Regions from separate parts of the Streptomyces sp. f51 genome, predicted to be linked through region 1. Evidence: riboswitches for the same ligand, from Rfam matches in the RefSeq annotation. Region 1 holds a riboswitch; each other region holds the start of a gene.
What was found. A riboswitch is a leader RNA that binds a small molecule or an ion and turns the genes downstream of it on or off. The one in region 1 is predicted to bind thiamine pyrophosphate.

Region 1 (10,334 bases):
GCACCAGCAGGACCGCGATGCTCGCCAGCACGCCCGCGAGCAGGGCCCACTGTCCGGCGCCGCGCGGGCGGCGCGCGGTGGTGCCGGGGGCGACCAGGCGCAGGGCCGTCTCCCGTCGGCGTACGGTCGCCGCGTGCACGGCGAGGATCGCGCCGACCGCCACGAACTGGACGATCGTGAGGACCGCCGCCGTGGTGAGGTCGAAGATCTCGGAGGTCTGCCGGTAGATCTCGACCTCCAGGGTCGAGAAGGTGGGGCCGCCGAGGATCTGCACCACACCGAACGAGGTGAAGGTGAAGAGGAAGACCATGAGGGCGGCGGCGGCCACGGCGGGTCCGAGCGCCGGCAGCGTCACCTTGCGCCAGGCGGCGAGGCGTGAGGCGCCGAGCATGCGCGCGGCGTCCTCCTGGCGCGGGTCGAGCTGCGACCAGAGCCCGCCGACGGTCCGTACGACGACCGCGTAGTTGAAGAAGACGTGCGCGAGCAGGATCGCCCACACCGTGGTGTCCAGCCGTACGCCCCACAGTTCGTCGAGCAGTCCGCCGCGGCCGACCAGCGCGAGGAACGCGGTGCCGACGACCACGGTCGGCAGCACGAAGGGCACCGTCACCACGGCCCGCAGAACCTGCTTGCCCCTGAAATCGAAGCGCGCGAAGACATACGCGCCGGGGAGCGCGACCAGCAGCGTGAGCGCCGTCGAGGCGAGCGCCTGCCAGGTGGTGAACCACAGCACGTGCCGGATGTCGGACCGGGTCGCGACCTCCCAGATCCGGCCGAGCCGCCAGCCGCCGTCCCCGTGGAGGCCGCGCGAGACGATCGCCGCGACGGGATAGGCGAAGAACACCGCGAAGAACGCGACGGGCAGCGCCATGAGCGCGAACCGTGCCGCGTTCCCCGCGCGGTCCCGGCGCGGAGCCCGCCCGGCGCCGGGCCGCCCGGCGGCTCCGCCCGGCCCCGCCGGTGCGCCGGACCCGGCCGGTGCGCCGGACCCCGCCGGCCGGCCGGCCTTCGCCTTCGCGTCGGCTACTTCAGTACGAGCGAGGTCCACGACTTGACCCACTGGTCGCGGTCGGCGGCGATCTTCGCGGGCGTCAGGGTCTCGGGATCCTTGGCCTGCGGACCGTACTGCGTGAACTCGGCGGGCACCCGCGCGCCCTCACGGACCGGGTAGACGAACATGTTGAGCGGCATGTCCTCCTGGAACTCCTTGGTGAGCAGGAAGTCCAGGAACGCCTTGCCGCCCTTGGCGTTCGCGGCGTGGCTGAGCAGACCCGCGTACTCCACCTGCCGGAAACAGGTGCCGTCCGCGACCCCGGTGGGGGCGGTGGCGGGCTTGGGGTCGCCGTAGATGACCTCGGCGGGGGGCGAGGAGGCGTACGAGACCACGAGCGGCCGGTCGGCCTTGGCCTTCTTGCCGCCCGCGGACCCCGAGAACTCGTCGTTGTACGCCTGCTCCCAGCCGTCCACGACCTTCACGCCGTTGGCCTTGAGCTTCTTCCAGTAGCTCTCCCAGCCCCCGTCGCCGTAGTGCGCGGCGGACCCGAGCAGGAAGCCGAGGCCGGGCGAGGAGGTGGCGGCGTTCTCCGTGACGAGGAGGTTCTTGTACGCGGGCTTGACGAGGTCGTCGAAGGACCGCGGCGGCGTCAGCTTGTGCCGGGCGAACCACGCCTTGTCGTAGTTGACGCAGATGTCGCCCGTGTCGATGGGGGTGACCCGGTGCTTGTCCTGGTCGATCCGGTACGCCGGCTCGACCTGGTCCGTGCCCCTGGCCGTGTACGGCTGGAAGATCCCGTTGTCGAGCGCGCGGGAGAGCAGGGTGTTGTCGACGCCGAAGAAGACATCGCCCTGGGGGTTGTCCTTGGTCAGGACGGCCTTGTTCACGGCCTGCCCCGCGTCGCCGTCCTTGAGGACGCGGACCTTGTAGCCGGACTGCTTCTCGAAGTCCGCCAGGACGCTCTTCGACACGGCCCACGAGTCATGGCTGACCAGCGTGACCGTCTTCGAGTCGCCCGAGCCCGCGGCGCCGGACGAGCCGCACGCGGACAGCGCGGGCAGGGCGACGAGCCCGAGGCCGGCGGCCATGACGGCGAACCTTCTGCCGCCGCTGACGGTGGTGGTGATGCTCACTGATTCCTCCTGGGTGACCAGGAAGAGACGCGGCCCTGCCCGGGACCTCTGACGGTTCCCGGGCAGGGCGCAACAGCTTGAGTAACGACCGAACTTCCTACCCAGAATGACCTGGGCAAGGTTCAGAGGGTCTGCGGTCTGTCCCGCACTCTCAGCGCTGTGGCGCTCCCCTGTCGGAATATGAAGATGTCGGACGGTGCCGTCACCGGACGGTGAACCGTCCGGCCGCGGCGGCGCCGGACCCCGCGACAGGCGGGGGACCGACTCGGTTCAGCCTACCGCTCGGTCGCGGCGAGCTGACCACACGCTCCGTCGATCTCCTGGCCCCGGGTGTCCCGGACGGTCACGGTGACGCCGTGGGCCGCGATGGCCTCGACGAACGCCTTCTCGTCCTCGGGCCGCGAGGCGGTCCACTTCGAGCCCGGGGTCGGGTTCAGCGGGATGAGGTTGACATGCACGGGCTTGCCCTTGAGCATCCGTCCGAGCCGGTCACCACGCCACGCCTGGTCGTTGATGTCGCGGATCAGGGCGTACTCGATGGACAGACGGCGCCCGGACCTGTCCGCGTACCCCCAGCCCGCGTCCAGCACCTCGCGCACCTGCCACCGCGTGTTCACGGGGACGAGGGTGTCGCGCAGTTCGTCGTCCGGGGCGTGCAGCGAGATCGCGAGCCGGCACTTGAAGCCCTCGTCCGAGAACCGGTTGATCGCGGGAACCAGGCCGACCGTCGAGACGGTGATACCGCGCTGCGACAGCCCCAGCCCGTCCGGCTCCGGGTCGGTGAGGGCACGGATCGCGCCGACCACCCGCTTGTAGTTGGCGAGCGGCTCGCCCATCCCCATGAAGACGATGTTGCTCAGCCGCGCGGGGCCCCCGGGGATCTCGCCGTCGCGCAGCGCGCGCATCCCGTCGACGATCTGGTGCACGATCTCGCCGGTCGACAGGTTCCGGTCGAGGCCCGCCTGTCCGGTGGCGCAGAACGGGCAGTTCATCCCGCAGCCGGCCTGCGAGCTGATGCACATGGTGACCCGGTCCGGGTAGCGCATCAGCACGGACTCGACGAGCGTGCCGTCGAACAGCCGCCACAGGGTCTTGCGGGTGGTGTCCTGGTCGGTCGACAGGTGCCGCACGACCGTCATCAGCTCGGGAAGCAGCGCTTCCTGGAGCTTGCCGCGCGAGGCGGCCGGGATGTCCGTCCACTCGGCGGGGTCGTGCGCGTACCGGGCGAAGTAGTGCTGCGAGAGCTGCTTGGCACGAAACGGCTTCTCACCGATCGCGGCAACCGCCTCTTTGCGCTCGGCGGGCGTGAGATCGGCAAGGTGCCGCGGCGGCTTCTTGGCTCCGCGCGGCGCGACAAAAGTGAGTTCTCCGGGCTTCGGCATAACCCTTCCAGTGTCGCAGATCAACAGCACCGGCCCGGGCCGGTGCCGGTTGGGGGCGCTTCCGTGGACCCACGCCCGTCCCATCTGCCCGTGTTCCAGACCGCATTGACACCTGTCGATACAGACGTTGCGTCTCGAGGCGGCATTCGTCAACATAGAAGGATGTCGAAGCAGGAAGTCGTGACGCCTGGACAGGGCGGCCGTTCCGACGGCTGCCGTCCCGGCGGGATCCGCGTCGCCCCGATGACGGCCGAGCACGCGGACGAGGTCCTGGCCATCTACCGGCACGACATCGAGGAGGGCGACTCCACCTTCGAGACCACGGCTCCGTCGTGGGAGAAGTTCGACGGGGCCAAGGTTTCGCAGCATCGCTATGTCGCCTTGGAGACTCTGAAGACTCCGGACGCCACGGACGCCCCCGGCAGCGTGCTCGGCTGGGTCGCCGCGGCGCGGGTCTCGGACCGCCGCGCGTACGCCGGTGTCGTCGAGCACTCCGTGTACGTACGTCCGGACGCGCGCGGCCGGGGCATCGGCCGCACCCTCCTGGACACCTTCATCGCCTCGACCGAGGCCGCGGGCATCTGGACCATCCAGTCGGGCGTCTTCCCCGAGAACACCGGCAGCCTCGCCCTGCACAGAGCCGCGGGATTCCGGGTCATCGGCACGCGCGAACGCATCGGCCGGCGTCACGGCACCTGGCGCGACGTCGTCCTGATCGAACGCCGGAGTCCGGTGGCCTCGTGACCGGGCCCCGGAGTCCCGCCGGATCCCGCTACGCGCCCGGCGGGCGGAAGGAGACCTGCCGCCGGGCCGCCTCGTCGATCTCGTCCGGGGTGAGAAGCGGCGTTGCCCGGGTGTGCAGCGCGCCGCTCGCCTTGACGCTGAGACTGACGGCGGCCATGGAGACCGCGTCGGGGAAGTCGAGGACACACACGAAGTCGTCCTCCCCGAAGGAGAAGTACATGGCCTCGACACTCCCGCCGAGGCCCGCGACGACCTGTTCGACGGCGGCGCGACGGCCGCTCGCGCCTTCCTTGAGCAAGCCCTTCGCGCCCTCGGGCGTGTAGCGGGCCTGGATGAGGAACTTCGGCATCGGGTGCTCCCTGCCCGTGACATGTGCGGTACGCGGATGACCTTCCCGCTGCCGCACCGGCCACCGATCGGCGAGCGGAGGATTCACCCGCACGGCTCCCGCGACCACCGGGGCGCCCCGGGCGGGCCCGAACGGCCGATGCCGCCGGGCCGCCCGGGCACGTATCACCGGTTACGCGAACTGGCCGGGCCGGTAGTCGCCCGCGGGCTGCTGGATCATCACGTTCGCGCGGTTGAAGGCGTTGATGAGCGCGATGCAGCACACCAGCGCGGCGAGCTGCGCCTCGTCGTAGTGCTTGGCGGCGTTCGCCCAGCACTCGTCGGTGACGCCACCGGCCGCGTCGGCGATCCGGGTGGCCTGCTCCGTCAGCTCCAGGGCGGCGCGCTCGGCGTCGGTGAACACGGTCGCCTCCCTCCAGGCCGCGACCAGGTTGAGGCGCACGGAGGTCTCCCCCGCGGCCTCGGCGTCCTTGCTGTGCATGTCGGTGCAGAACCCGCAGCCGTTGATCTGGCTGGCTCGGAGCTTCACCAGTTCCTGGGTCGCGTGCGGCAGCGTCGAGTCCGCGAGCGGCCTGCCCGCGGCGACGATGTGCTTCATGACCTTGGCCGCCACCGGGTCGGCGAAGAGGCTGAGACGAGCTTCCATGGTGCGCTCCCTGGGTCGTTGTCGTGGCTACACCTGGATGACGGAACGGCCCGGCGGGATGTGACCGGCCCGGATGTGACCTGCGTCTCCTCCGGGGGGAGCAGGGGGAGGCGCCCCTCCGGGAAGGAGAACGGACACACTCCGGATGCTGTCGGGACCTCCCACCAGGGCCTAGAATCGAATATGTGTCCGAAAAAGTGTCCCGCCTACAGCACCTGCGCAGCGTCCGCGCCTGGCTGCTCTGGCAACTGCGCCGCACCGACGACACCATCGCCGAGCTGGAGCGCCAGGAGGTCGCCGCCACCCGTGCGGCCCATACGTCTCCCCCGGCGCCGCGCGGCTGGAAGCTCGCGATGCACCGGGCGGCCGGTGGCGGTACGAGCGCGGGCCCGGACGCCGTCCACACGGACGACTGCGGCCTGGCGGGGAAGAACACGAAGCCGCTCGCCCGTGAGCAGGCCCTGCGGGCGATCACCGAAGACGGCGTCACGGCATGCCCGTACTGCCGCCCCGACACGGATCTGGGTGTCCTGTGAACCACGAACACATCCCCACCGCGCCCATCGTCGTCGGCCGCCCGGCCGCCGCCGGAGGCCGTCGCGTGACGATCGGCGGGCGGAGCGCCGGCATCGCCCACAGCGACGCCGACGTGGTCGAGTTCCTGCGCCGCGCGGGCCTGCCCGACGCGTGGGACCACCTGGACGACCCGCAGTGGGTGGAGTGGCAGGGCGGCGGACCCCGCACCTACGACACCACCCCTCCGGGTCACGGGGATCACGGTGAGGTGATCGGATGACCCGAAGGGGTGGTGTCGTGGCGGTGCCTCGCGGATACGAGGGTCGTAAGCGCGTGCGGAAAAACGATCAGCCGGATCCGACGAAGAGGACCAGCAGCAGCCAGACGACCGGAGCCGTCGGGAGCAGGGAGTCCAGCCGGTCCATGATGCCGCCGTGGCCCGGCAGCAGCGTGCCCATGTCCTTGATGCCCAGGTCCCGCTTGATCATGGACTCGCCGAGGTCACCGAGCGTGGCGCTGGCCGCGACCGCGAGGCCGAGGACCAGACCCTGCCACCAGGTGCCGTCGTCGATCAGGTACTGCATGCACAGCGCACCCGCCACCATCGCGAACGAGACCGCTCCGAACAGACCCTCGCGGGTCTTTCCGGGGCTGATCCGCGGGGCCAGCTTGTGCTTGCCGAAGCGCCAGCCGATGGCGTACGCCCCGGTGTCGCTGACGACCGTCAGGAGCAGGAAGGTCAGCACGCGGCTCGGGCCGTCGTCGGCCGTGAGCATCATGGCCACGAAGGTCGCCAGGAACGGCACGTAGAAGGCCGCGAAGACCCCCGCCGTGACGTCCTTGAGATAGCCCTCGGGCGGTTCCGTCATCCGCCAGACCAGGACGGCGAGCGCGGTGAGCGCCATGGCCACCCAGGCACCCTCGGCGCCGCGCACGTATCCGGCGACGACCATGGCGGCCCCGCCGACCGCGAGCGGGACGAGGGGCGCCTTGATGCCCTTGCGCTCCTCCAGCCGCGAGGTGAGCTCCCAGAGCCCCACCACCACGGCGACCGCCACCACGCCCACGAAGACGGCCTTGACGACGAACAGCGACGCGACGATCACCGCGCCGAGACCGACGCCCACTCCTATGGCCGCGCCCAGGTCGCGGCCCGCACTCTTCTTCTGCGGTGCGGGGGCGGGCTCGGGTGCGGTGCTGGGCATGGGCTCCTGCGGGCTCTGCGGGTAGTGCGGCGAAACCCCGTAGGGAACCGCCGGCGAGTCGTTGCGGACCGAGGGGCCGCTCAGCCGAGCGGCCCCCCTGTCGTCATCCTGGTCTCCGCCATGTGCGGGTACGTCGGGCGCGGTGGGCATGGGCCGAGTGTGCTGCGCGTCATGCGCATCGTACGTGGGACCCGCCGGGGCCGCCCCCTGGGCAGGCCCCTGCTCGGACGGCCCCCAGTACCCGGCTTGTGGCGGCGCTCCCCAGGAAGAGTCGTTCATCAGACCTCGAGCAGCTCCGCTTCCTTGTGCTTCAGGAGCTCGTCCACCTGGGCGACGTACTTCGCCGTGGTGTCGTCGAGTTCCTTCTCCGCACGGCGGACCTCGTCCTCGCCGGACTCCTTGTCCTTGACGAGCTTGTCGAGAGCGTCCTTGGCCTTGCGGCGCACGGCGCGGATCGAGACCTTGGCGTCCTCGCCCTTGGTCCGCGCGACCTTGATGTAGTCCTTGCGGCGCTCTTCCGTCAGCTCGGGGAACGTCACCCGGATGATGTTGCCGTCGTTGCTGGGGTTGACGCCCAGGTCGGAGTCACGGATCGCCTGCTCGATGTTGCGCAGAGCGCTCTTGTCGAACGGGGTCACCACGGCCATGCGCGGCTCCGGGACGGAGAACGAGGCCAGCTGGTTGATCGGCGTCAGCGCGCCGTAGTAGTCGGCCACGATCTTGTTGAACATCGCCGGGTGCGCACGGCCGGTGCGGATCGCGGCGAAGTCCTCCTTGGCGACCACGACGGCCTTCTCCATCTTCTCCTCGGCCTCGAGGAGGGTCTCTTCGATCACCACTTGCTCCTGCGTGTCTTGAGTAGGCCCGGCAACTGATTCCTCGTCGGGTCGGCGGCCGGCTGCGTCGCGTCTTGTTCCTGCACGGTTCCGGACCGGCAGGACATTGTCCATCCCCCGGTCGGGGTGCGTCCTGGACCGGAAGGCAACCCGGTCCCGGGCGTTCCCCGTCAGACCCGGCCGCTCTGGTCGCCCACGAGTGTGCCGATCTTCTCACCCTTGACGGCCCGCGCGATATTGCCCTCCGCCAGGAGCTCGAAGACCAGGATCGGCAGCTTGTTGTCCCGGCACAGCGTGATGGCCGTCATGTCGGCGACCTTGAGATCCCGGGTGATGACCTCGCCGTAGCTGAGCGCGTCGAACTTGACCGCCTCGGGGTTGGTCTTCGGGTCGGAGTCGTAGACACCGTCCACGCCGTTCTTGCCCATGAGGAGCGCCTCGGCGTCGATCTCCAGGGCCCGCTGGGCGGCGGTGGTGTCGGTGGAGAAGTACGGCATGCCCATACCGGCGCCGAAGATGACCACACGGCCCTTCTCCAGGTGCCGTACGCCGCGCAGCGGGATGTACGGCTCCGCGACCTGGCCCATGGTGATGGCGGTCTGGACGCGGCTGTCGATGCCCTCCTTCTCCAGGAAGTCCTGGAGGGCGAGGCAGTTCATGACCGTGCCGAGCATGCCCATGTAGTCGGAGCGCGCCCGGTCCATGCCGCGCTGCTGGAGTTCGGCCCCGCGGAAGAAGTTGCCGCCGCCGATGACGACGGCGATCTGGGCTCCGCCGCGCACGACGGCCGCGATCTCGCGGGCGATCTTGTGCACCACGTCGGGGTCGACGCCCAGTCCGCCGCCACCGGCGAACGCCTCGCCGGAAAGCTTCAGCAGGAAGCGGCCCGCGCCTTTGCCGTCGTCGCTCTTCTCGCCGTTTCCGGCCTGGGTGGTGGTCATGGAGATCTCCTCATGGTGCACATACGAAGAAGGCCATTGCCGGTGGGGTGTGTTTGCATCCCATGCTCGGCAATGGCCTCCTCGTCAGATCTGCTGTCGTCCGGCACACACAGGTGAGTGCCGACGTACGCGGACGACTGCTGTCGACCCTATCGGGGTCGCGCGTCGATCGCTGTACGGACTCAGATGCCGACCTTGATGCGCGAGAAGCGCTTCAGGGCGACACCGGCCTCGTTCAGAACCTGCTGGACGGACTTCTTGTTGTCGAGCGCGTACGGCTGACCGAGGAGGGTGGCCTCCTTGAAGAAGCCGTTGACGCGACCCTCGACGATCTTGGGGAGGGCGGCCTCGGGCTTGCCCTCGGCGCGGGTGGTCTCCTCGGCGACGCGACGCTCGCTCTCGACGACCTCGGCCGGAACGTCCTCACGGGAGAGGTACTTCGGCGCGAAGGCGGCGATGTGCTGCGCGATGCCCTTGGCGAGGGCGGCGTCGGCCTTGTCCAGCTCGACCAGAACACCGATCTGCGGGGGCAGGTCGGGCATGGTGCGGTGCATGTACGCGGCCACGAACGCGCCGGAGAACTGGGTGAAGCGGTCCAGGACGATCTTCTCGCCCAGGTTGGCGTTGGCCTCGTCGACGAACGCCTGAACCGTCTTGCCGGGCTCGATCTCGGAGCCGAGCAGCGCCTCGATGTCGGCCGGCGACGTCTTGACGACGTGCTGGGCGATCTCGTTGGCGACGGCCTGGAACTTCTCACCCTTGGCGACGAAGTCCGTCTCGCACTTCAGCTCGACCAGGACACCGGAGGTGTTGTCGTCAGCGATGATGGAGACCACGGCGCCGTTCTCGGCGGAGCGGCCCTCGCGCTTGGCGACGCCCTTCTGGCCCTTGATCCGCAGCGCCTCGACGGCCTTGTCGACGTTGCCGTCGGCCTCGTCCAGCGCCTTCTTGCAGTCCATCATGCCGGCGCCGGTGAGCTCGCGGAGCTTCTTGACGTCAGCGGCGGTGTAGTTCGCCATGATTCCTGGAGTCTCTCTCGAAGTCTGAAGATCTACGGGCGGAACGGCGGGGGCTTCGTGCGCCCCCGCCGTTCACAGACCCGAAGGGGTGAGGGGTCAGGCCTGCTCGGCGTCCGCGGCGGGGGCCTCGGCAGGGGCCTCGGCGGCGGCCTCGGCGACGGCCTCGGCCGGAGCCTCGGCCTGCTCGGCGTCGGCGACCTTCTCCGTCTCGGCGGAGGTCTGGACCTCGGCGTCGTCGGCCTTCTTCTCGCCCTCGAGCAGGTCGCGCTCCCACGCGGCGAGCGGCTCGCCCGCGGCCTTGTCACCAGCGGCCTTGCCGGCGCCGGAGCGGGCGATGAGGCCCTCGGCGACGGCGTCGGCGATCACGCGGGTGAGCAGGGTGACGGAGCGGATCGCGTCGTCGTTGCCCGGGATCTTGTAGTCGACCTCGTCGGGGTCACAGTTGGTGTCGAGGATGGCGACGACCGGGATGTTGAGCTTCCGGGCCTCGCCGACCGCGATGTGCTCCTTCTTGGTGTCCACGATCCAGACGGCGCTGGGCACCTTCTGCATCTCGCGGATACCACCGAG
Region 2 (10,334 bases), 1.8 Mb from region 1:
GCCAGGGGCTGCCGGTCGTCTCCGACGGCCGGCCCGCGGGATCGCTCCCGGTCACCGCCTGGGTGGACAACGACCACGAGGCCGCCGTCCTCGGCATCCTCGACCACCTGGCGGACGCGGGCGCCCGCCGCATCGGCCTTCTCACCGGCACCACCACGGACACGTACACCCACCTCTCCACCACCGCCTACCTGCGCTGGTGCGAGCGAGTGGGCCAGGATCCGGTCTACGAGGCCTATCCGGCGCACGATCCGTGCGCCGGAGCCGTCGCCGCCGACCGGCTCCTCGCCCGGCCCGACCGCCCGGACGCCGTCTACGGCCTCTTCGACCCGAACGGCACCGACCTGCTGGCCGCCGCCCGCCGCTACGGTCTGCGCGTACCCGACGACCTGCTGCTGGTGTGTTGCAGCGAGTCGAACGTCTACGCCAGCACCGAGCCGCCCGTCACGACCCTGTCCCTCAAACCGCGCAGAATCGGCACGGCCGTCGTCCAGCTGCTGATCGACGCGATCGAAGGGGTCGAATCGGACCAACCGGTCGAGCAGGTGATACCGACGGAGCTGATCGTGCGGACCTCCTCGCAGCGCCGGCCGCCCCGGACGACGGTCAGCCCGCCCCGATCACCCGAGCAGGGCTGACGCCCGATCCGGATCGGGCGGGGCGAGCCCCGCCCAATTCGGGCGAAAACCGCGGTGAACTGGGCTCCTGTTCCGATTCACCACCCCTGGGTCATCACATGGCGCGATCCGCATTCCTATGATGGGCGGACGACACCGCGGGCCGCTGCGACCAGGCAGTCCGAACCGGTGCAGATGCGGCGCGATCGTGGTGGAGGGGTCGATGACTCAGGGGGCCGGTCAGGGACCCGAGGTGGTGCGGACGGCGACGTTGCGCGACTTCCGGGTGCCGGGGTACGTCCATGAGACCGGTCCGTATGCGCAGAACACGCCTCACGGCGAGGGCGCAGGACCCGTCGGGGAGACCGAGCGGTACGCGTCGGGAGAATCCTCCCCGTACGCGTCCGTGGACGCTCCCCCGGAGTTCCCCGGAGAGTTCTCCGAGGGATACACGCCCACGCAGCGCGATCTCCCGGTCATCAACCGGGGCGACACCCAGCAGGTCGTCCTCGACCCCGCCGGGGCGCCCGCCCCGGCGCCCGGCGCCGGACCCGGCCCGCTGTACGTCGTCGGAGACGTCCACGGCTATCTCGACCAGCTCCTCGCCGCGCTCCGGGCCAAGGGCCTCGTCGACGCCGCGGGCAGCTGGTCGGCCGGCACCGCACGCCTGTGGTTCCTCGGCGACTTCACCGACCGCGGCCCTGACGGCATCGGCGTCATCGACCTCGTGATGCGGCTGTCCGCCGAGGCGGCCGCGGCCGGCGGGTACTGCAAGGCCCTCATGGGCAACCACGAGCTGCTGCTGCTCGGCGCCAAGCGCTTCGGCGACACGCCCGTCAGCTCCGGTGCGGGCACCGCCACCTTCCAGGCCGCCTGGCTGCTCAACGGCGGCCAGAAGACGGACATGGACCGCCTCCAGGACCACCACCTCCAGTGGATGGCCCGCCTCGACGCCATGGAACTGGTCGACGGACACCTTCTGGTGCACTCCGACACCACCGCCTACCTCGACTACGGCGACTCCATCGAAGCGGTCAACGACACCGTCCGCGAGACCCTCACGCGCAACGACGCCGAGGACTGCTGGGACCTCTTCCGCAAGTTCACCCGGCGTTTCGCCTTCCGCGACGACGGCGCCGACGCGGTCCGCGAACTGCTCGGCGCCTACGGCGGCGCCCGCATCGTCCACGGTCACAGCCCCATTCCCTACCTCCTGGGCGAGGTGGTCCCGGAGGACGGCGAGTCCGGAGCGGGCCCCGTCATCGAAGGACCGCACGTCTACGCCGACGGCCTGGCCATCGCGATGGACGGCGGAGTGACCATGGCCGGAAAGCTGCTGGTCCAGCAACTTCCGCTGGATATCTGAGCGTTCGGCGGCCAGGCGGCCGGCGGGCGGACCATTCCGGGCGGGGGCCAATTTCTGGAAACCCCCTGTCACGGCGTGCCGTCGCCGCTCTACCATCGGCTTATCCGTAGCAGGCTCCCCTCCGTTTCTGCCCGACGGCTCGTCAGCGTGCGAGCCACCAGCCCTACGGAGCATCGGGGGATGCAGATGAACAGCGTTCCGCAGCACCTGCTGAGCGAGGACCGCCAGGAATACGAGCGGATCCTCGATGAGGCGCTGCGCTCCGCACCACACCGCCCGGAACTCGCCGCTGTCGGCCAGCGGCTCAACCTCGAACAACTGCGCACCATGGCGCTCAACGCCACGGCCCTCATCACGACGGCCGCGTCGGACGAGTACGCGCACTATGTGAAGATCCGCAGCGAACTGCGCCGCCCGGCGCGGTCCGCCCCGGCACTGAGCGAGGAAACCGGCTCCGCCGAGCCGGACACGACCGCCATGGGTCTCGCCGCCACCGTCGGAGAGGTCACCGAGACCGCCGGTGCCGGCGCGGTCGCCGTCGTCGCGGTGCTCGCCCCGGTCCTGGCCGGGACGGCAGCGGTGATATTCCTGCTCGTGGGCTATGTCCTGAGGATGCTCGACCCCGAGCCGGCCATCGCCAGAACCCTTCTGACCACCGGTTGGGTCTTCGGCGCGGTCACGGCGGCCGCCATTCTGGTCGCCGCGGCCGGACTACTGCTGACCGCGCTGCGCAACGGCTCGTCCTCCCTGCGGGCCGGAGCGGGCGACGAGCTGACCCAGCAGGTCAACCGGGCCAAGGACGCCTGGCGTGACGCCCTGCTGGAGCGCGGCATCCTGCCGTTCCTCCGGGAAGCCCTCGCGGACCCGGGCTCGGCGGCACTGGGCCGTCCCGCTCCGGCCCCCAGCCGCATACCCCACCTCGGGTACGACCGGCCGGGATTCAGCAGCCCCGACGGCGGACCCGCGGCGGGCCCGCGCCCGAGCTTCTCCAGCCCTGACTTCACCAGCCCGGACTTCGGGGGACCGGAACACCAGCCCGAGTGACCCGGCCGGCCGACGGCCGGGTCCGAGGCAGGAGAGGGCCCGCGCGGGCGCGCGGGCCCACACACCGCTGCCGGTGCGGCGTTGCCCGCACCACACCGCCCCGCGGTGGCGCTGCGGTCGCCCCGCGGGAGTCCTCCACCGTCCTTCGGCCAAGGGCTGGTCTCAGACAATGCCCAGCCGCCGCGCCTCCTTCATCCACGAGGGGAACTCGGACAGCAGCCGGTCGTACAGCTCCGGATCCGGTACGTCGCTGATGTCGTCGACCGCGAAGAAGCCCACGTTGTCCACGCGCCGGCCCGGCAGGGTGTCGAACCGCTCCAGCACGCCGTAGTTGGAGCGCCCCAGCCCGACGAACTGCCAGAAGACCGGCTCCTCCACCGCCTCCCGCAGTTCCGTCTCGATCTCCTTGTTGCGGTAGACACCGCCGTCGGAGAAGAAGAGCACCAGCGTGGGATCGGCGGCCGGGTGCTCACGGACATAGGTGCGGACCTCGGCAATCACCTTCTGCTCCTCGTTCTGGATGCCGACCGCCCGCATGTCCACCTGCCCCGGCAGCAGGCCCTTCTTCGGCTTCTTCCGCCGGAACAGGGTCAGCTCACCGACCCGGACATGAAGCTCCAGCCAGTCCGGCAGGTCCCCCAGGGCGAGGTCCGGAAGCCGGGCCGGATTCGACGCGAAGGTCCACGCCTGCATCTCCCCGTCGTCGTCCAGCTGGGCCGCCACGGCGGCCATCCGCTCCACCACGTCGGCCACGACACCCTTGGAGTACAGGAACGACATCGACCCGGAAGCGTCCAGGACCAGGATGACGCGGGCTCTGACGCCCACGGCTCCGTGCTTGCGCAGACTGACCGCCACCTGCTCCTTGCGCAGGGAGAGCCGCTTGCGCATGTCCAGGGGCAACCGCTCCTCCCCCTTCACGAGCCGAGGAGCCGAGCCGACGCCCGGGGCGGGGGCCGGAGGAGCCGGGGGGAGTGGAGACACCGGGACGGACGGGGGAGCCGACGGGGGTGCCGGGGGGACGGGCGCGGTCGGGGGCGAAGGCACGTGCGGGGGCGCGGGCGGGGGTGCCGGTGAGGTGGCTCCGGCGGCCGCTCCCCTCTGCTCCGCGCTCCCGGAGCCGCCCGGCTCCTCGTCGACGCTGATCCCGAAGTCGGTGGCCAGGCCGGCGAGTCCGGAGGCGTACCCCTGGCCCACCGCGCGGAACTTCCACTGATCTCCGCGCAGATACAGCTCGCCGCCGATGAAGGCCGTCTCCGTCGTCGCCTCCATGTCGAAGAACGCCAGCTCCTCCCCGGTCCCGGCGTCGAACAGCCTCAGTCGCAGACCCGACAGCTCACCGAAGGTGCCCCCGTCGGCGGAGGCGCCCAGGACCACCCGCTGGATCTCGGGCTCCAGGCCACGCAGATCCACCTCGACGGTGTCCGTCGTCTCCTCGCCCTCCCGCCGCTTGCCCGAGTGACGCACGGCCCCGGAGACGTGCCGGGGCTGGTTGTAGAAGACGAAGTCACCGTCGTCGCGCACCCGTCCGTCCGCGCGGAGCAGCAGGGCCGAGGCGTCGGCGTCCGGCGCTCCGGGGCCTCCGGACCAGCCGAGTACGACCCGCACCTGCCGTGCGGCAACGGGAAGGTTGGCGCCCTTGCTCATCGATGTCGGTGTCATGGGCCCAGTCTCCCCGCAGAAGCCGCCGGTGGATCCGACCGATACGCGGGCGGGTGAGAAGAGGCCGCCGCGTCCGTCGCGGCCCGCACGAACGCGCGCAGGCGCTCGCTTGTGTTGCTCTCCCTCCACACCAGTCCCCGTTCGATCGGCCGCGCGTCGTGGAGGGGGACGTAGGCGACATCGGGCCGTGGGTAGTACTGCCGGGAGTGTTCCCCGACCGGGAGGACGCCCCGGCCCATCGCGACCAGCGTCAGCATCTCGGAGAACGACCCGCCGACCGGCCCCTTGGGCACGGGCCGGCCCGAGGGGGTGTGATCCGGCGTTCGGTCGCGTTTGAACCCCACCGAGGTCACCTCGGGGTACTGCACCACGGGGTGTTCGGCGAGCACCTCGAGGGACAGCCGCTCCTCGCCGGCCAGCGGATGACCTGCCGCGACGGCCAGGACCCGGCTCTCCCGCAACAGCGCGGGACCACAGGCCATGCCGTCGAACGGGAACGAGGCGAGCAGCACGTCGATCGAGCCGTCCAGCAGACTCGCCCGCGAGTTGGACAGCTGGACCTCCCGCACCTCGACCCGGCAGTCGGGATGCCGCTCGCCGAACAGGCCGACCGCTCTGAGGAGTGCGGGCGCGGTCCATTCACCGAGGAAGGCGGCCCGCAGCTCTCCCGTGATCCCCCGGCCGGCGTCGGCCGCCCTTCGCAGCGCCTCCTCCATCCCGGCGACCAGGGGCGCCAGATCGTCCGCGAGCTGCCGGCCGACCGGGGTGAGCCGGACGGAACGGCTGGTGCGTTCGAACAGCAGGCCGCCCACTTGGCGCTCCAGTGCCTTGATCACCTGGCTGACCCGTCCGGTCGTGATCCGCAGGCGCTCGGCGGTGCGGCCGAAGTGCAGTTCCTCGGCCAGCGTCAGAAAGGTCTCGGTCTCCAGTCGCTCCAGCATGAATCCCCCGTCGTTAAATCTGGCTCAACAGTCGTGCAGCGATCACGTCTTGATGGCGTCCGCCCCGCGGCGGATCGTAGAAGGCGTCCGCACAGCCCGCGGGAAGGAACCGGGCGCGGCCGTGCCGACGTGATCGACCCGCCCTGCTCAGCGCGTGGCTCCCGCCACGCCGTCGACCTGGAGACGACATGACCACCGTGCGCGTGAAGGCCTTCGACCACCTGGTCCTCAACGTCCAGGACGTCGAACGGTCCCTGGCCTTCTACATCGGACTGCTCGGCCTGGAACCCGTACGCGTCGCCGAATGGCGGCGCGGCCAGGCCCCGTTCCCGTCGGTGAGGATCACCGCGGAGACCATCATCGACCTCGTGGCCCATGCCCCCGAGGGGTCCAACGTCGACCACATCTGTCTCACCGTGGAACCGCTGGACTGGGACCAGGTCATCGCGTCGGGAACCTTCACCGTGCTCGAAGGGCCCGTGCAGCGGTTCGGCGCGCGAGGCAGTGCCACCTCGGTCTACGTCCGGGACCCGGACGGCAACACCGTCGAACTGCGCTGGTACCCGCAGGACGTCACGCCGTGACCGTGACGAGGGCGACGGGCCCGCTCCGTGACCGGGTCGAGGGCGGCGGTCCGGGTCCCCGTCCCGGACCGCGCCCCCGTGGGGTGGCTCAGTCGGCCAGCGGCAGATACACGCGGTTGCCCGCCTCCGCGAACTCCCGGGACTTCTGGAGCATGCCCTCGGAGATCTCCTCGGCGGAGGCGCCGTCGGCCACGTCACCGCCGAACCGCTCGTTGATGTTCTGACTGATCTTCATCGAGCAGAACTTCGGCCCGCACATGGAGCAGAAGTGGGCCGTCTTGGCGGGTTCGGCCGGCAGCGTCCGGTCGTGGAACTCCCGCGCCGTGTCCGGATCGAGGGCCAGATTGAACTGGTCCTCCCACCGGAACTCGAAGCGGGCGTCGGAGAGCGCGTCATCCCATTCCTGCGCACCCGGGTGCCCCTTGGCGAGGTCGGCTGCGTGGGCGGCGATCTTGTAGGTGATGACGCCGGTCTTGACGTCGTCTCGATCGGGCAGGCCCAAGTGCTCCTTGGGCGTGACATAGCAGAGCATGGCCGTGCCCCACCAGGCGATCATCGCGGCACCGATGCCGGAAGTGATGTGGTCGTACGCCGGCGCGACGTCCGTCGTCAGCGGGCCGAGGGTATAGAACGGAGCTTCATCACAGATCTCCTGCTGAAGGTCGATGTTCTCCTTGATCTTGTGCATCGGGACATGGCCCGGGCCTTCGATCATCGTCTGAACCTGAAAACGCTTCGCGACCGTGTTGAGTTCCCCGAGCGTCCTCAACTCCGCGAATTGCGCCGCGTCGTTGGCGTCCGCGATGGAACCAGGCCGCAGCCCGTCTCCCAGCGAGTAGGTGACGTCGTACGCGGCGAGGATCTCGCAGAGCTCCTCGAAGTTCTCGTACAGGAACGACTCCTTGTGGTGCGCCAGGCACCAGGCCGCCATGATCGATCCGCCGCGCGAGACGATGCCTGTCTTGCGGTTCGCGGTGAGCGGCACGTACGCCAGGCGCACGCCCGCGTGGACCGTCATGTAGTCCACGCCCTGCTCGGCCTGCTCGACGACCGTGTCCTTGTAGATCTCCCAGGTCAGCTCCTCGGCACGGCCGTCGACCTTCTCCAGTGCCTGATAGAGCGGCACGGTCCCGATGGGAACGGGGGAGTTGCGCAGCACCCACTCGCGTGTGGTGTGGATGTTGCGGCCGGTGGACAGGTCCATGACCGTGTCGGCGCCCCAGCGGGTCGCCCAGGTCATCTTCTCGACCTCCTCCTCGATGGAGGACGTCACCGCGGAATTGCCGATGTTGGCGTTGACCTTCACGAGGAACCGCTTGCCGATGATCATGGGCTCGATCTCGGGGTGGTTGACGTTCACCGGCAGCACCGCCCGGCCCGCGGCGATCTCCTCCCGTACGACCTCGGGGTCGACGTTCTCCCGGACCGCCACGAACTCCATCTCGGGCGTGATCTCGCCGCGCCGCGCGTAGGCGAGCTGGGTGACCGCCTGCCCGGCACGTCCCCGGCGGGGCTGACGCGGCCGGCCGGGGAAGACCGCGTCGAGGTTGCGCAGCCCTCCCCGTGGGGCCGTGTGCTTGATCCCGTCGTCCTCGGGGCGGACGGGACGGCCCGCGTACTCCTCGGTGTCTCCACGGGCGATGATCCAGTTCTCACGCAGTGGCGGCAGCCCCCTGCGCACATCGGTGTCGACGGTCGGATCGGTGTACGGGCCGGAAGTGTCGTACAACGTCACGGACTGCCCGTTGGTGAGGTGCACCTGGCGAACCGGCACCCGCAGATCGGGGCGTGTGCCCCCGACGTACGCCTTGTGCCAGCCGATGGAGCGCTTGTCCTCGCCGTTCTCGGACGACGGGGGGACCCCGTCCGTCCGGTTGAAGGCAGGCGTGCGTACATCCTTGTCGGTCATGAGACCTACTCCCTACGCCGGCATTACCCGGTAACAGGTTCAGCGGTCGACGCAGCGGCTTCCGATCGCCGATGTTTCATGTGAAACATCGCGAAGACGGAGGTCAGCGCCCTCTCAGCCCGGTGCTCCGAGCTCCCGCGTGTGCAAAGGTGCCTCCACGCTAGCGTCATGTTTGGCGCGGTGAACAGAGGGCCCTTGACGTTCTTGCGATGATCGGGCGGTGACGACCAGCCGCCAGCACCCGTTCTCTCCGTCCGAGCCACCGCGCCGTTCCGGCTCCGACGGCGGCCGTGGGCAGGGCCGCGGCAACGGACCCGAGCATGAGCACGGGCCGGGGCACGGGCATGAACAGGGGCACGGGCACGGGCCCGAGAGCGACCATCACGGGTCCGGCGACGGCCACGGTCCTGGTCCGCGCCGCGGGCGGGACGAGCTCCCGAGCGCCGGGCACGGGCATTCCCACAGCCACGGTCCGGCAGCACCCGTCTCCCAGCGTCTGCGCAAGGTCATCGCCGCGGTGCTCATCCCCTTCGCGGCCGCGGTCGCGGTGGGACTGGTGGTGCTGTGGCCCGGCGGCGCTCCGGCCCACGAGCGCACCGGTGTCGGCTTCGACCGGCAGACCCAGCAGGCGACCGTCACCAGGATCGACCGGGTGGACTGCAAGTCCGTGAACGCCTCCTCGGGGGCCCAGGTCGGCGACACCTCCGCCGCCGGGGGCTCCGCGGCCCAGCGCCCGGCGGCGGGGGACTGCAAGAAGGCGACGGTCCGGATCGACACCGGAAAGGACACGGGCCGCACGTTCACCGAGATCGTCCAGCCGGATCAGTCACGGCAGTTGCACCAGAGCGAGAAGGTCGTCGTCGCGTACGAGCCCTCCGCCCCCAAGGACCTCCAGTACTCGGTCACGGACGCGAACCGGAAGCTGCCCCTGACGCTGCTCTCCGTGATCTTCGCGCTGGTCGTGGTGGTGATCGGGCGGATGCGCGGCGTCATGGCGCTGGTCGCCCTGGCCATCAGCTTCATGATCCTGAACTTCTTCATCCTGCCCGCGATCCTCCAGGGCTCGAACCCGCTGCTCGTGGCGGTCGTGGGGTCCAGCGCCATCATGCTGATCGCGCTCTACATGTGTCATGGTCTGTCGGCCCGGACGTCCGTGGCCGTGGTCGGCACCCTGCTCTCCCTGGTGCTGATCGGCCTGCTCGGCTCCGTCTTCATCGACTGGGCCGTGCTGACCGGCAACACCGACGACAGCACCGGCCTGATCCACGGCCTGTACCCGTCCATCGACATGAGCGGCCTGCTGCTGGCCGGCGTCATCATCGGTTCACTCGGTGTCCTGGACGACGTGACAGTGACGCAGACCTCCGCGGTCTGGGAACTGCACGAGGCGAACCCCACGATGGGCTGGCGCGGTCTGTACCGCGCGGGCATCCGTATCGGCCGCGACCACATCGCGTCCGTCGTCAACACACTCGTCCTGGCCTACGCCGGCGCCGCGCTGCCGCTGCTGCTGCTCTTCTCGATCGCGCAGAGCAGCGTGGGCACCGTCGCCAACAGCGAGCTGGTCGCCGAGGAGATCGTGCGCACGCTGGTCGGTTCGATCGGTCTGGTGGCCGCCGTACCGGTGACGACGGCGCTCGCCGCCCTGGTGGTCGCCGCGGACCGCGACGGGGGCGCGAGCGTCCCCGCTCAGACCGCGGCGGCCAGGCCCCCGGCACGCGCCGGCAAGGGACGTCGTCGCAAGCACTGACCGCCCGAGGAAAGTGCTGAAACCATCCTGCGTCGGCGGGCCTTGCGAGGAAGCGTTACGCCGCTCCGGGCCGGCCCCGGTGTCAGCCCGCGCTCTGTTCCTCGGTGAGGATGCGGTCGAGCACCGCGTCGAGCGATGAGTCGAATCCTTCGAGGGAGCGTTCCTGCCCGAGCGGCACGAGGCGGTCCGTGCGGTCGAGGAAGGCTACGAGCGGCGCGGTCCCGGACCGGAACAGCGCGTGATCGCCACCGACCTGAAGCCGGATCAGCACCTCCCCGAGCGCCTCGGGGTCGGCCGGAGCGATGTGCACATCGCCGTCACCGCAGGGCCTGCCCACTCCGTCGATCAGCAGTTCCCGCCCGAACACCCAGGTCACAGGCGCGTCGCCGGGCAAATGGAAGGTCAACCGCACGGCGTACGGATCACAGGTCTCGTATCGCAGTTCGACGGGAATGCGGAAG
Region 3 (10,334 bases), 5.2 Mb from region 1:
GGCAGGCCCCGCGCGTCCAGCCAGATCACCACGTGCGCTCCGGCCCTGTGCCCGGATTCCACCAGGGCGCTGCCGACTCGGGTCGACCCGTCGGCCGCCGTCCAGCGGACCGGGGCCCGGACATGGTCGTAGACCGCGCTCTCGCCGGCGGGCACGGCCGATCCCGTACTGCCCACCAGCACGGCCGGGACCGCGTGCCGGTCGTGCCGCAGCCGGGCGAAGGACTCGTCGGCGGCGTGGGCCGTCACCAGGCCGGCGACAATGCCTCCCAGCACCATCACCGTCCAGACGATCAGCACGATCCACGCCTCGAAGACGTCGTCACGGCGACGCAGCGGATTCCTCCGCCAGCGCCAGCACCACTGCCTCGCACCCTCTGCTCCCCGTGCTCCGCGCATGGCACCGCACCTCCTCGTTACACCCCAACAGTGCAAGGGGATCGCGGCGCGCGCGAGCGGTGGCAGAGGTCTTCCGGTCCCGCGAAGAGGACCGATCGGCCCATGTGCGGGGCATCCGCCCCGGTCAGGATGGATATGCGAGGTCGCTGCGCGCACTGAACGGGCTGTCGCAGAGGCACTGCCCGCGGTCGCGGCAGAGAGCGGCTCGAGTCGTCGGGAAGCCCCGGGTGACCGGTACGTCCCGCCGAAGAGGGGTGATGGACGATGTCGGAGCAGACACGAAGCGTCATGTTCGATCGGGCGGGCCTGGCGGGTCATGGAGCGAACGGCGGGACGCCGCCCGGTGGGGCGGACCGGCCGCGCGAGCCCGCGCACCCCGGACCCGAGGCGACGCCGCGACGCCACACCATGACGACTCCCTCGGCCCCCTCCATCGAGCCCCCGGCCCCGGTCCCGGGTCCCGGCGCGCCCCTGACCGGCGCGCCCCTGACCGGTGCTCCGCCGGTCAATGGCGGTGACGTCGGACGGCGCATCTCCGCGCGGCGCGAGGAACTCGGACTGAGCCGGGAGACCGTGGCCGTGCGGGCGGGCATCACCCCCGGCTACCTCCGTTACCTGGAAAGCCGGCCCACCGCGACACCCGGGGCGGGCGCCCTGATCCGGATCGCGGACGCCCTGGACACCAGCGTCTCGGCGCTGCACGGCGGCGACGCGGATCCGCCGCCGGGCGCGGGCCGGGCCGCCGCGCACTCCGAGCTCATCGAACTCGACCCCGAGGAGTGCCGGGCACGGCTGTCGACGCACGGCGTCGGAAGGATCGCCCTCCACACATCGGACGGCCTCCTGGTCCTGCCCGTCAACTACGGCGTCGTCGACGGGTCGGTCGTGTTCCGCACGGCGCCCGGTTCGGCACCCGCGGCGGCGCTCGGAGCCCGGGTCGCCTTCGAGGTGGATCACATCGACGAGGCCCTGGCCCAGGGCTGGAGCGTGCTGGTCCAGGGACGTGCCCACGCCGAGACCCGCCCCGACGCCGCCCGCCGGCTCGACGCCCTCGCCCACACCCGCCCCTGGGCAGGCGGTGCGGAGCGCGACCTGTGGGTGCGCGTCGACGAGGAGAGCATCTCCGGCCGGCGGATCGTCGTGCGATGAGGCGGAGACCGGGTCGGGTCCCTTGACGAGCGGACCGGGCCCGGTGCCGCGACCCCGGGGGCCCGCCGATGGATCCCGGGAAGCGGCCGTTCTCCGGCCGCCCGGGACCATCGGACCCTGTTCCCGCCGCGCCGCTCGCCGGAATCTGAACGGTATGTCGCTGCGCTGCTGTGTCGCCCCGACGCGTGAGAGGTGGCTCCGCCGATGAATCCCGAAGACGGCTTCCGTGAACTCGGCCGGCAGGAGTGCCTGGACCGGCTCGGCGACGCGGCCGTCGGCCGGGTCGTCCACACGAGGGACGCCCTGCCGGCGGTCCTGCCCGTCACCTTCAGCCTGGACGCCGGGTCCGCCGTGGTACTGCGGACCGCCGCCGACTCCGAACTGGCCCGCTCCATCGACGGCGTGGTGGTCGCGTTCGAGGCCGACGCGGTCGACGCGGCGGCCCACTCCGGCTGGAGCGTGGTCGTGACGGGCCGTGCCCTGGTGGTCGACGATCCCGCCGAACACGACCGTCTCACCCGGACCGGCCCGCGTTCCTGGGTGGCCTCGCCCCGCGACGTCTTCATCCGCATCGCGTCCGAACTGGTCACCGGACGCGAACTCGTCGGAGGCATCACGCCGTACGGCGCCGACCTGCCCTCCTGACACCGAGGCGGACCGAACGCGCCCTGGACGGGGCCGAGGGCACGAGGGCCATCGGCACCCCGGCCGGCACGGACGCGTGACCGGCGTCGAAGAACCCTGCGGGACGTCCGGTTGAGGCCCAGTGGTCACGACGGAGCGGGCCGCGCATCCGGCACCTCGGATGCGCGGCCAGCTCCGCGTTCACTCACCGCCCCACACGCCTCACAGCATCTCGGTCTCCGCGCGGGACGCCTCGCCCCACAGTGTGTGGAAGCTGCCCTGGCGGTCGGTGCGCCGGTAGGTGTGGGCGCCGAAGAAGTCGCGCTGGCCCTGGGTGAGGGCGGCCGGCAGACGGTCGGCGCGCAGGGTGTCGTAGTAGGACAGCGCCGCGGAGAACGCGGGCACCGGCACGCCCCTGCGAGTGGCCGTGGAGACGACCTCGCGCCACGGGACCTGGGCGTCCTTGATCTCGGTGGCGAAGCCCGCGTCGGACAGCAGACTGACCAGGCCCGGGTCGACGGCGTACGCGGCGCGGATCCGGTCGAGGAACGCGGCGCGGATGATGCAGCCGCCGCGCCAGATCTTCGCGACCTCGCCGAGGTCGATGTCCCAGCCGTACTCGGCGGCCGCGTCCAGGATCATCTTCCAGCCCTGGTCGTAGGCGATCAGCTTCGAGGCGTACAGGGCGTGTTCCACCTGGCTGGTGAAGCGCTCGGCCTCGGTTCCCGTCAGGTCCCAGTGCGTGCCGCCGGGAAGTCCGCGGTAGGCGGCGCGCAGCCCGTCCTGGCTGGAGGCGGCGCGGGCGAAGGTCGCCTGCGCGATGGCGGTGACCGGGGAGCCCAGGTCCAGGGCGGTCTGCACGGTCCAGCGGCCGGTGCCCTTCTGCCCCGCGGCGTCCACCACGATGTCGACGAACGGCTGCCCGGTGGAGGCGTCCGTGTGGGCCAGGACCTCGGCGGTGATCTCGATCAGGTACGAGTCGAGGCGGCCCTTGTTCCAGCGCCGGAAGATCTCCGCGATCTGCGGCGGGGTGTAGCCCCCGACGCGGCGGAGCAGGTCGTAGGCCTCGCCGATCAGCTGCATGTCGGCGTACTCGATGCCGTTGTGCACCATCTTGACGAAGTGACCGGCGCCATCGGTGCCGATGTGCGTGGCACAGGGCTCGCCGTCCACCTTGGCGCTGATCGACTCGAACATCGGGCCCAGCGAGGCGTACGACTCCGGGGAGCCGCCGGGCATGATGCTCGGTCCGTTGAGGGCGCCCTCCTCGCCGCCGGACACCCCCGCGCCGACGAAGTGGATGCCGCGCTCGCGCAGCGACTGCTCACGGCGGCGGGTGTCGGAGAAGTGGGCGTTGCCCCCGTCGATGATCATGTCGCCGTCTTCGAGCAGCGGGGCGAACTCCTCGATGACGGCGTCGGTGGCCGCACCCGCCTGCACCATGATCATGAGGCGGCGGGGGCGTTCCAGCGCCGCCACGAAGTCCTCGGCCGTCTCGGCCGCGACGAAGGCCCCCTCGTGGCCGAACTCCTCGACCAGTGCCTTCGTGCGCGCGGGGGTGCGGTTGTGGACGGCGACGGTGTAGCCGTTCCGGGCGAAGTTGCGGGCCAGGTTGCGGCCCATCACCGCGAGCCCTGTGACGCCGATCTGCGCGGTCGCCTTCATGGTGTGCTCCTTGGATCCGGATCTGCCTGTCCGCGTACCTGACGGGAGAGCAGACGACTGTCGCTGTGCCGATCAGTACGCACGGGAGGGGCCGGGGTGTTCAGCGTCCGGGCCAGGAGCTGCGCCGGTCCGCGGAACGGGTGCCGGGAGCGTGGAATCGGGTGCCTGGCATCGGGCGCGGGGAGCGTGGAGTCGGGCGCGGGGAGGGTAGGCGCGGGCGCCGGGAGCCAGGCGTCGGAAGCTGGGGGCTGCGCGGCGCGGGGCCGGCCTTGCGTGCGCGTCAGGTGTCGGTGGCTGGGCGCTGTGCGGCGCGAGTACGGCGTCGCGCGTCGGGCGACGCGAGTCGGGCTTCCGGTCTCGGACCTCGGGCCGCGCCGGGGTCAGCCGGTCCCGCGCAGTCGCCACCCGTGGTCCACCGGACCGATGCCGGCCCCGAGCGCGAAACCGGCCTCGATCGCCGCGGTCACGTACGCCTTCGCCCGCCGTACGGCCTCCGGTACCGCGAGGCCCTCGGCCAGTCCCACCGCGACGGCCGAGGCCAGCGTGCACCCCGTTCCGTGCGTGTGCCGGTTGTCGTGACGCGGCGCGCGCAGCCAGTGCTCGTCGGTTCCGTCGGTGAGCAGATCGACGGCCTGGCCCGGCAGATGACCCCCCTTCACCAGTACCCAGCGCGGGCCGAAGGAGAGCAGCACCCCGGCGGCCCGGCGCATACCCGCCTCGTCGCTCACCTCCACCCCGGTGAGCTGGGCGACCTCGTCGAGATTCGGGGTGGCCACCGTCGCCCGCGGCAGCAGCCGGGTCCGTACGGCGTCGAGCGCGTCGTCGGCCAGCAGCCGGTCCCCGTGCTTGGAGACGCTCACCGGGTCCACGACGACCGGGGCGCCCACGTCGGAGAGCAACTCGGCGACGGCGGTGACCAGTCCGGGCGACGAGAGCATCCCCGTCTTGACGGCCTGCACGCCGATGTCGTCGACCACACTGCGGTACTGGGCCCGCACCGCGTCCTCGGACAGCTCCCAAGCCCCCTGCACGCCCACGGAGTTCTGTGCCGTCACGGCGGTGAGCACGCTCATCCCGTGAGCGCCCAGCGCGAGCATGGTCTTCAAGTCGGCCTGGATTCCTGCGCCTCCGCCGGAATCGGATCCGGCGATCGTCAGGACGCGGGGCGGTGTGGTCATGCGAGGTGTTCCTCTCGGGTACGGCCGCGGGCGCACGGGCCCCCGGCCGGCTGGGCGACGGGCGGGGTGGCCCTCAGGCGCGACGGCGCAACCGCAGCGGTGCGTACAGGGCGAGGGCGACGAGGAACGCCACGTAGTAGGAGAGGTCGGCTCCGTGCAGTGCGTCGGCGACCGGTCCGACGTACAGGCTCGTGTCCATGAACGGCACGGCCGCGCCGAACGCCCCGGCGAACGCCACGAGCGAGATCGGTCCGGAGCGCGGCGGGGCGGTCTCGGCGGCGATGTCGAGCGGGGCGCCGCCGCGCTCCCGCCTGCGGGCGATCCAGTCGACGACCACGATCGCGACGAACCCGGGGATCCAACAGCCCACGAACAGCAGCACGTTCTGGAACCGCGCCGTGGTGTCGGCGGCGTGCATCCACAGCACCAGCGGGAAGCCGAGCGCGGCGGCCAGGGCGGCGGCCACCGGACGCGGTATCCGGACACCGAGCGTCTGGAGGGCGAGGGAACCGCTGTAGTCGTTCATCGCGTTGCTGCACACCGCGGCCAGTGCCACCGCCAGCAGCCCGAACGCGCCGGCGGCACCGCCGCCCAGCAGGGCGTCCACGCCCGCAGCCGTCTGGTCGGTCAGCACCGACGCACCCCACAGACCGAGGACCTGCACGGCGACGAACGACGTGACCAGCCCGAGCAGGGTGCACCAGAACATCTTCGGGCGGGACGTGCCACGGGGCAGATAGCGGCTGAAGTCCGACGCGTACGGCGCCCAGGACAGCGACAGGCTCAGGGCGATGGTGCTGGTGAGCACGAACGCGCCCGCGCGGTCGGCACCGGCCGCGGATCCGGTCGTCGCGGGGTGGACCCCGTCGAGCATCCGCCAGGCGATCACCGCGAAGGCGACCGCGAGCACGAACGTCATGACGATCTGGAGGCGGTGGATGGCCTCGTAGCCGAGAACCCCCAGAGCGCCCTGGGCCAGCATCATGACGAGCACGCCGACCCAGAACGGCCAGCCGCACAGCCGCGCCAGCGCATCGCCCCCGAACAGGCCGATCAACGCGTCCCAGGCGACCGAGGACAGCCACTGGAGCGTGCCGGGCAGGACCACCGCCCGGCCGAACGCGAGCCGTGCGAGCGGGAGTTGGCCGGTGCCGGTGAGTCCGCCCCAGGTGCTGAGAGCGGCGGTCGGCAGCGCGCCGAGCACGGTCCCGAGGACGACCGCCGCGAGGGCGGTGGTGAAGTCCAGGCCGAGCGCGATCCCGATGGTGCCGGTGAACACGCCCGTCATCGTCAGGTTCGGGGCGAACCACACGGTGAACAGGCGGCCGGCGCCGCCGTACCGGTTGCTCTCGGGGACCGGCTCGATGCCGTGCCCCTCCACCCGCAGGTCGCCGGGTGCCGCGGGCATCCGCCCGTCGAAGACGGCGGGCCGGCCGTCGGCGGGCAGCCCGCCGGAAACATGCGCCAATGGCATGGAAGACATCCCTCCGCCAGTACGAACTGGTTCAGGTTCGACGGGTGTGATCTCAGCCCTCGGACGGGGCACCCCGTGTCCGGTACGACGGACACCCTAACCGTTCCCGGCGACGGAGCGGGAGCGGGTCCTCACCGACCAGGACCGGCGTGCGCCCGCGCGTACTCCGGTTCATTCGAACGGTGCGGGCGGACCGGTTCGCAGCGCGGCGCGTGCCGCCGCTCGGTACTGTCGGAAGTGATCGCCGCTCGTGCTCCGCTCCCGGGTTCCCGGACACCGGTGGCCGGGTGGAAGGAGGCAGGGTGCCGTGACCGTGATCTCCCTGAAGTCCGCGCAGGTGCGGGAAGGGCTCGCCCTCCCGTACGCCGAAGCCGGCTACCCCAGTGGTACGCCGGTCGTCTTCGTGCACGGTCTGGCCGACTCCTGGTGGTCCTTCGAGCCCCTGCTGAGGCGCCTGCCGGCGTCCCTGCACGGCTACGCGCCCACGCAGCGCGGGCACGGCGACGCCGACCGGCCGCCGGAGGGCTACGCGCCCGACGACTTCGCCGCCGACCTGGTGGCGTTCCTGGACGCCGTGGACGTCCCCCGCGCCGTCCTGGTCGGGGCGTCCAGCGGCGGCGTACCGGCCCGGATCGTCGCCGGCAGCCATCCGGACCGCATCGCCGGACTGGTGCTGCTCGGCGTCCCCGGCACTCTCGCGGACAAACCGGCCGTCACCGGACTGGTGAGCGCCATGGAGACCCTGTCCGATCCCGTGCCGCGCGCCTTCGTGGAGGACTTCCTGGCGGACACGGTGGCCCGGCCGATCGCCCGGGGGTTCGTCGAGACGATGATCGAGGAGAACCTGAAGCCGCCCGCGCACGTGTGGAAGGACACCGCCCGCGGTCTCCTCGACACCGATCTCCGCGCGACCCTCGGCGGCATCCTGGTGCCCACGCTCGTCATCTGGGGTGAACAGGACGAGTTCCTGCCGCGCGAGGACCAGCAGACCATTCTGGACGCGGTCCACGGCGCCGAATTCCTCGCCTACGCGGAGACCGGGCACTCCGTCCACTGGGAGCAGCCCGAACGGGTGGTCGCCGACCTCGCCGCCTTCGTCACCCGGATCGAGCACCCCGGCACGCGCTAGCCCCCTGACCTCACGGAATCGCCAACTGCGGTGCGGTGGCGCCGTGTTGACGGTAGACAGGACGCCGTGAACGCTGCGGCGACCCGTGCTCCTGCCCTCACCGACGCCCGTTGACGCGATATGTACCCCGGCTGTCCGCCGATGCCCACCGGCGTATGTCTGCATGGCATGCTCATGCTCCCCACAGGAAGGGATCACGTGCCATGAGACCGAGCCGACGCTCCCTGCTCGCCGCCACCGCCGTACTGGGATCCGTATTCGCCGTCCCCGCGCCCGCCGGCGCCGCCGAAGTCCCCGCCCCTGGCGCCTATTACGTCCAGAGCGCCGTCACGGGACTGAACGCCGCCGACAGTTCGGGGGCGGTCGTCCAGCACAACCCGAGGGGCAACGAGGACCACCAGCAGTGGACCCTCCGCCAGAGCGGCTCCTCCTCCGTGCTCGAAAGCGCCGACACCGCGGGCAGTTGTCTGGGCCGCTCGGGCGACCAGGCCCGTACCGTCGCCTGTACGAGCGCCGACGCGGCCTGGGAGGTGACGCCGAGCGGCGCCGACCAGTACACACTCAAAGTCCCCGGAACGAACAGCTACTTGACCGTCACCGACAAGCCCTCGGGTTCCAACTACCCGGCCCAGCTGGCGATCGGTTCGCCGGGCAGCCTCGCCTCCTGGTACCTCACCCCGGTCACGCCCCAGACCCGGCCGATGCCGGCCCAGGACCAGCGCACGCTGGACCAGGTCACGTTCCTGACCGCCCACAACGCCTACGCGAACGGCGTGGACGGCGGATTCGCCCCGCCCTTCGTCAACTTCTTCCCGAATCAGAGCCGCGGCATCAACCAGCAACTCGCCGACGGTGTGCGAGGGTTCATGCTCGACCTGCACCAGACGCCCGACGGCGCGATCCTCTGCCACGACAGCTGCACCCTGGTCAGCAAGCCGGTGGCGCTCTGGGTCGACCTCCAGCGCATGGTCGACTTCCTCAAGCAGCACCCGGACCAGTTCGTCACCGTGTTCCTGGAGGACTACGTCGATCCCGGCGTCCTGCGCGCCGAGCTCGCCCGGGTGAACGGCCTGTCCGACGTGCTGTACCGGCCGGATCAGACGGGCGTGCGCGAGCACGGCTGGCCGAAGCTGGCCGACCTGACCGCCGCCGGGCACCGCCTGCTCATCTTCACCGACCACAGCCGCGCCTCCGACGAGTCCGCCGGACTGACCCGGGACAGCTTCGGCGTCATGTACCAGCGCGAGTGGACCGTCGAGAACTACTGGTCCATGGGCTCGGGCCTCGGCTCCTCCGACTGGTCCTGCTACAGCCGCTGGTACGGCGCGGACACGAACGTACCGCTCACGCGCACCGAGCCGGGCTTCCGGCCCCTCTTCGTCATGAACCACTTCCGCGACGCCACCATGTCCGGGACCGCGAGCACGGACAACACCAAACTCGCGGACCGCGCCCGCCGCTTCTGCGAACCGGCCGCCCGCAAGAAGCCCAACTACCTGGCCGTGGACCGTTACGACCTGGGCAACCCGATGTCGGCGGTGAACACGCTGAACACGTACGTGTATCCGTAGCGGGGAGGAGGCCGGGAGTCCCACGGAGTCCGCGCCCGGACGCATCGACGACGTGGGGCTCGCGCCGCGGCCGAACGGGCTGGGCAACTCCTCGCGCACTAGGCAACTGACCAGAGGTGCCACACACTTCGAGTCATGGACAACGGTGCGTTGTGGGTGGCCGTACTGACCGCCGGCACGGCGGTGGTCGCCAGTTGGGTCACCAGCAAGGGCAACGCGCAGGCCGCTCGTGTCCAGGCCCAGGCCACCGCCGAGGCCGAGCACGTCGCCCGAGAACGCGAGGCGCGCAGGGCTACGCAGCTGGAATTCATCCAGGAGGCCAACGACATGGGGATTCTGTACCGCCGGATCCCCAAGTATCTGGATGTCGAGGACCAGGCGGCGCGGCAGGCTTCCCTCGCTGAGCTCCGGGATCAACTCCGTGACTCCTACGGCCCCTTCCTGCGTGCATTGGCGGTCGTCTCGCTGGAATGCCACCCCGGTCCGGTGGCGGCGGCGAACGCCGTCCACGGGGCCACGGGCGAGGCATACGCCCGCCTTGCCGCAGCCGAGCGCGACATCCGAGAGGCCGACGGTTTCCGCCGTGCCGCCGAGGCGTACCTGGCGGCGGTGGACGCCTTCGTCGTGGCGGCACGGCGGGCGGAGCACGCGAGATAGACGGGTGCGCTCATCGGGGGCCACGACGGGCCGGGCTGCCGGTCCGATGGCGGCGTCCGGCCCATGACCGTGACGAGAACGGTCGGCGAGGGTGGCGGCCCGCGCGTACCACTCGGCCCGCGGCCGCCTTCTGCAACAGGCTGTACGCCAGCACCGGGAGCAGGACGTGCGGCCGGTCGGGGAGTGTCGTCGTGATGAGGACGGCGCCCGCGCTGCTGTTGTTCATGCCGCAGGCCAGGGTGACCGACGCTCCCGCCGGTGCGTCGAGGCGCAGGGCGCGGGTGGTGACCAGGCCCAGCGCGAACGACAGTCCGCAGACGGCGGCCGCGACGCTCACGGCGGCGGTGAACAGGACCGGTTCGGGGTGCGCGAGGAACGGTCCGAGGGCTCCGCTCGCGTTGACGTAGGTCAGAAGCAGTGAGGCGAGCATCGCCGCGGGAGCCGCCGTGCCGACCAGGAGGGAAGCAGGGCGGCCCGGCAGCACCAGCC

Region 2: it holds a riboswitch for thiamine pyrophosphate, as region 1 does, so the genes downstream of both, thiC (phosphomethylpyrimidine synthase ThiC) here and WJM95_RS24115 (thiamine ABC transporter substrate-binding protein) in region 1, are expected to answer to the same signal.
Region 3: it holds a riboswitch for thiamine pyrophosphate, as region 1 does, so the genes downstream of both, WJM95_RS01345 (cytosine permease) here and WJM95_RS24115 (thiamine ABC transporter substrate-binding protein) in region 1, are expected to answer to the same signal.

Annotation. Positions count from the first base shown of each region.
Region 1 is NZ_CP149798.1:5,493,829-5,504,162, reverse strand. It holds gene WJM95_RS24120 (iron ABC transporter permease) at 1-871, opposite strand, end outside; gene WJM95_RS24115 (thiamine ABC transporter substrate-binding protein) at 1,024-2,082, opposite strand; TPP riboswitch at 2,204-2,309, opposite strand; gene rlmN (23S rRNA (adenine(2503)-C(2))-methyltransferase RlmN) at 2,403-3,509, opposite strand; gene WJM95_RS24105 (N-acetyltransferase family protein) at 3,753-4,253, shown strand; gene WJM95_RS24100 (GYD domain-containing protein) at 4,282-4,602, opposite strand; gene WJM95_RS24095 (carboxymuconolactone decarboxylase family protein) at 4,774-5,247, opposite strand; gene WJM95_RS24090 (DUF6233 domain-containing protein) at 5,433-5,783, shown strand; gene WJM95_RS24085 (hypothetical protein) at 5,780-6,043, shown strand; gene WJM95_RS24080 (phosphatidate cytidylyltransferase) at 6,111-7,247, opposite strand; gene frr (ribosome recycling factor) at 7,247-7,804, opposite strand; gene pyrH (UMP kinase) at 7,975-8,745, opposite strand; gene tsf (translation elongation factor Ts) at 8,928-9,764, opposite strand; gene rpsB (30S ribosomal protein S2) at 9,861-10,334, opposite strand, start outside.
Region 2 is NZ_CP149798.1:3,654,776-3,665,109, forward strand. It holds gene WJM95_RS15985 (LacI family DNA-binding transcriptional regulator) at 1-638, shown strand, start outside; gene WJM95_RS15990 (metallophosphoesterase) at 841-1,983, shown strand; gene WJM95_RS15995 (hypothetical protein) at 2,164-3,027, shown strand; gene WJM95_RS16000 (VWA domain-containing protein) at 3,190-4,689, opposite strand; gene WJM95_RS16005 (LysR substrate-binding domain-containing protein) at 4,686-5,630, opposite strand; gene WJM95_RS16010 (VOC family protein) at 5,819-6,214, shown strand; gene thiC (phosphomethylpyrimidine synthase ThiC) at 6,303-8,123, opposite strand; TPP riboswitch at 8,116-8,272, opposite strand; gene WJM95_RS16020 (YibE/F family protein) at 8,344-9,873, shown strand; gene WJM95_RS16025 (SsgA family sporulation/cell division regulator) at 9,956-10,334, opposite strand, start outside.
Region 3 is NZ_CP149798.1:294,586-304,919, reverse strand. It holds gene WJM95_RS01370 (hypothetical protein) at 1-398, opposite strand, end outside; gene WJM95_RS01365 (pyridoxamine 5'-phosphate oxidase family protein) at 807-1,547, shown strand; gene WJM95_RS01360 (pyridoxamine 5'-phosphate oxidase family protein) at 1,752-2,192, shown strand; gene gndA (NADP-dependent phosphogluconate dehydrogenase) at 2,394-3,836, opposite strand; gene thiD (bifunctional hydroxymethylpyrimidine kinase/phosphomethylpyrimidine kinase) at 4,217-5,014, opposite strand; gene WJM95_RS01345 (cytosine permease) at 5,088-6,488, opposite strand; TPP riboswitch at 6,480-6,574, opposite strand; gene WJM95_RS01340 (alpha/beta hydrolase) at 6,796-7,617, shown strand; gene WJM95_RS01335 (phospholipase) at 7,821-9,188, shown strand; gene WJM95_RS01330 (hypothetical protein) at 9,324-9,845, shown strand; gene WJM95_RS01325 (sodium-dependent transporter) at 9,856-10,334, opposite strand, start outside.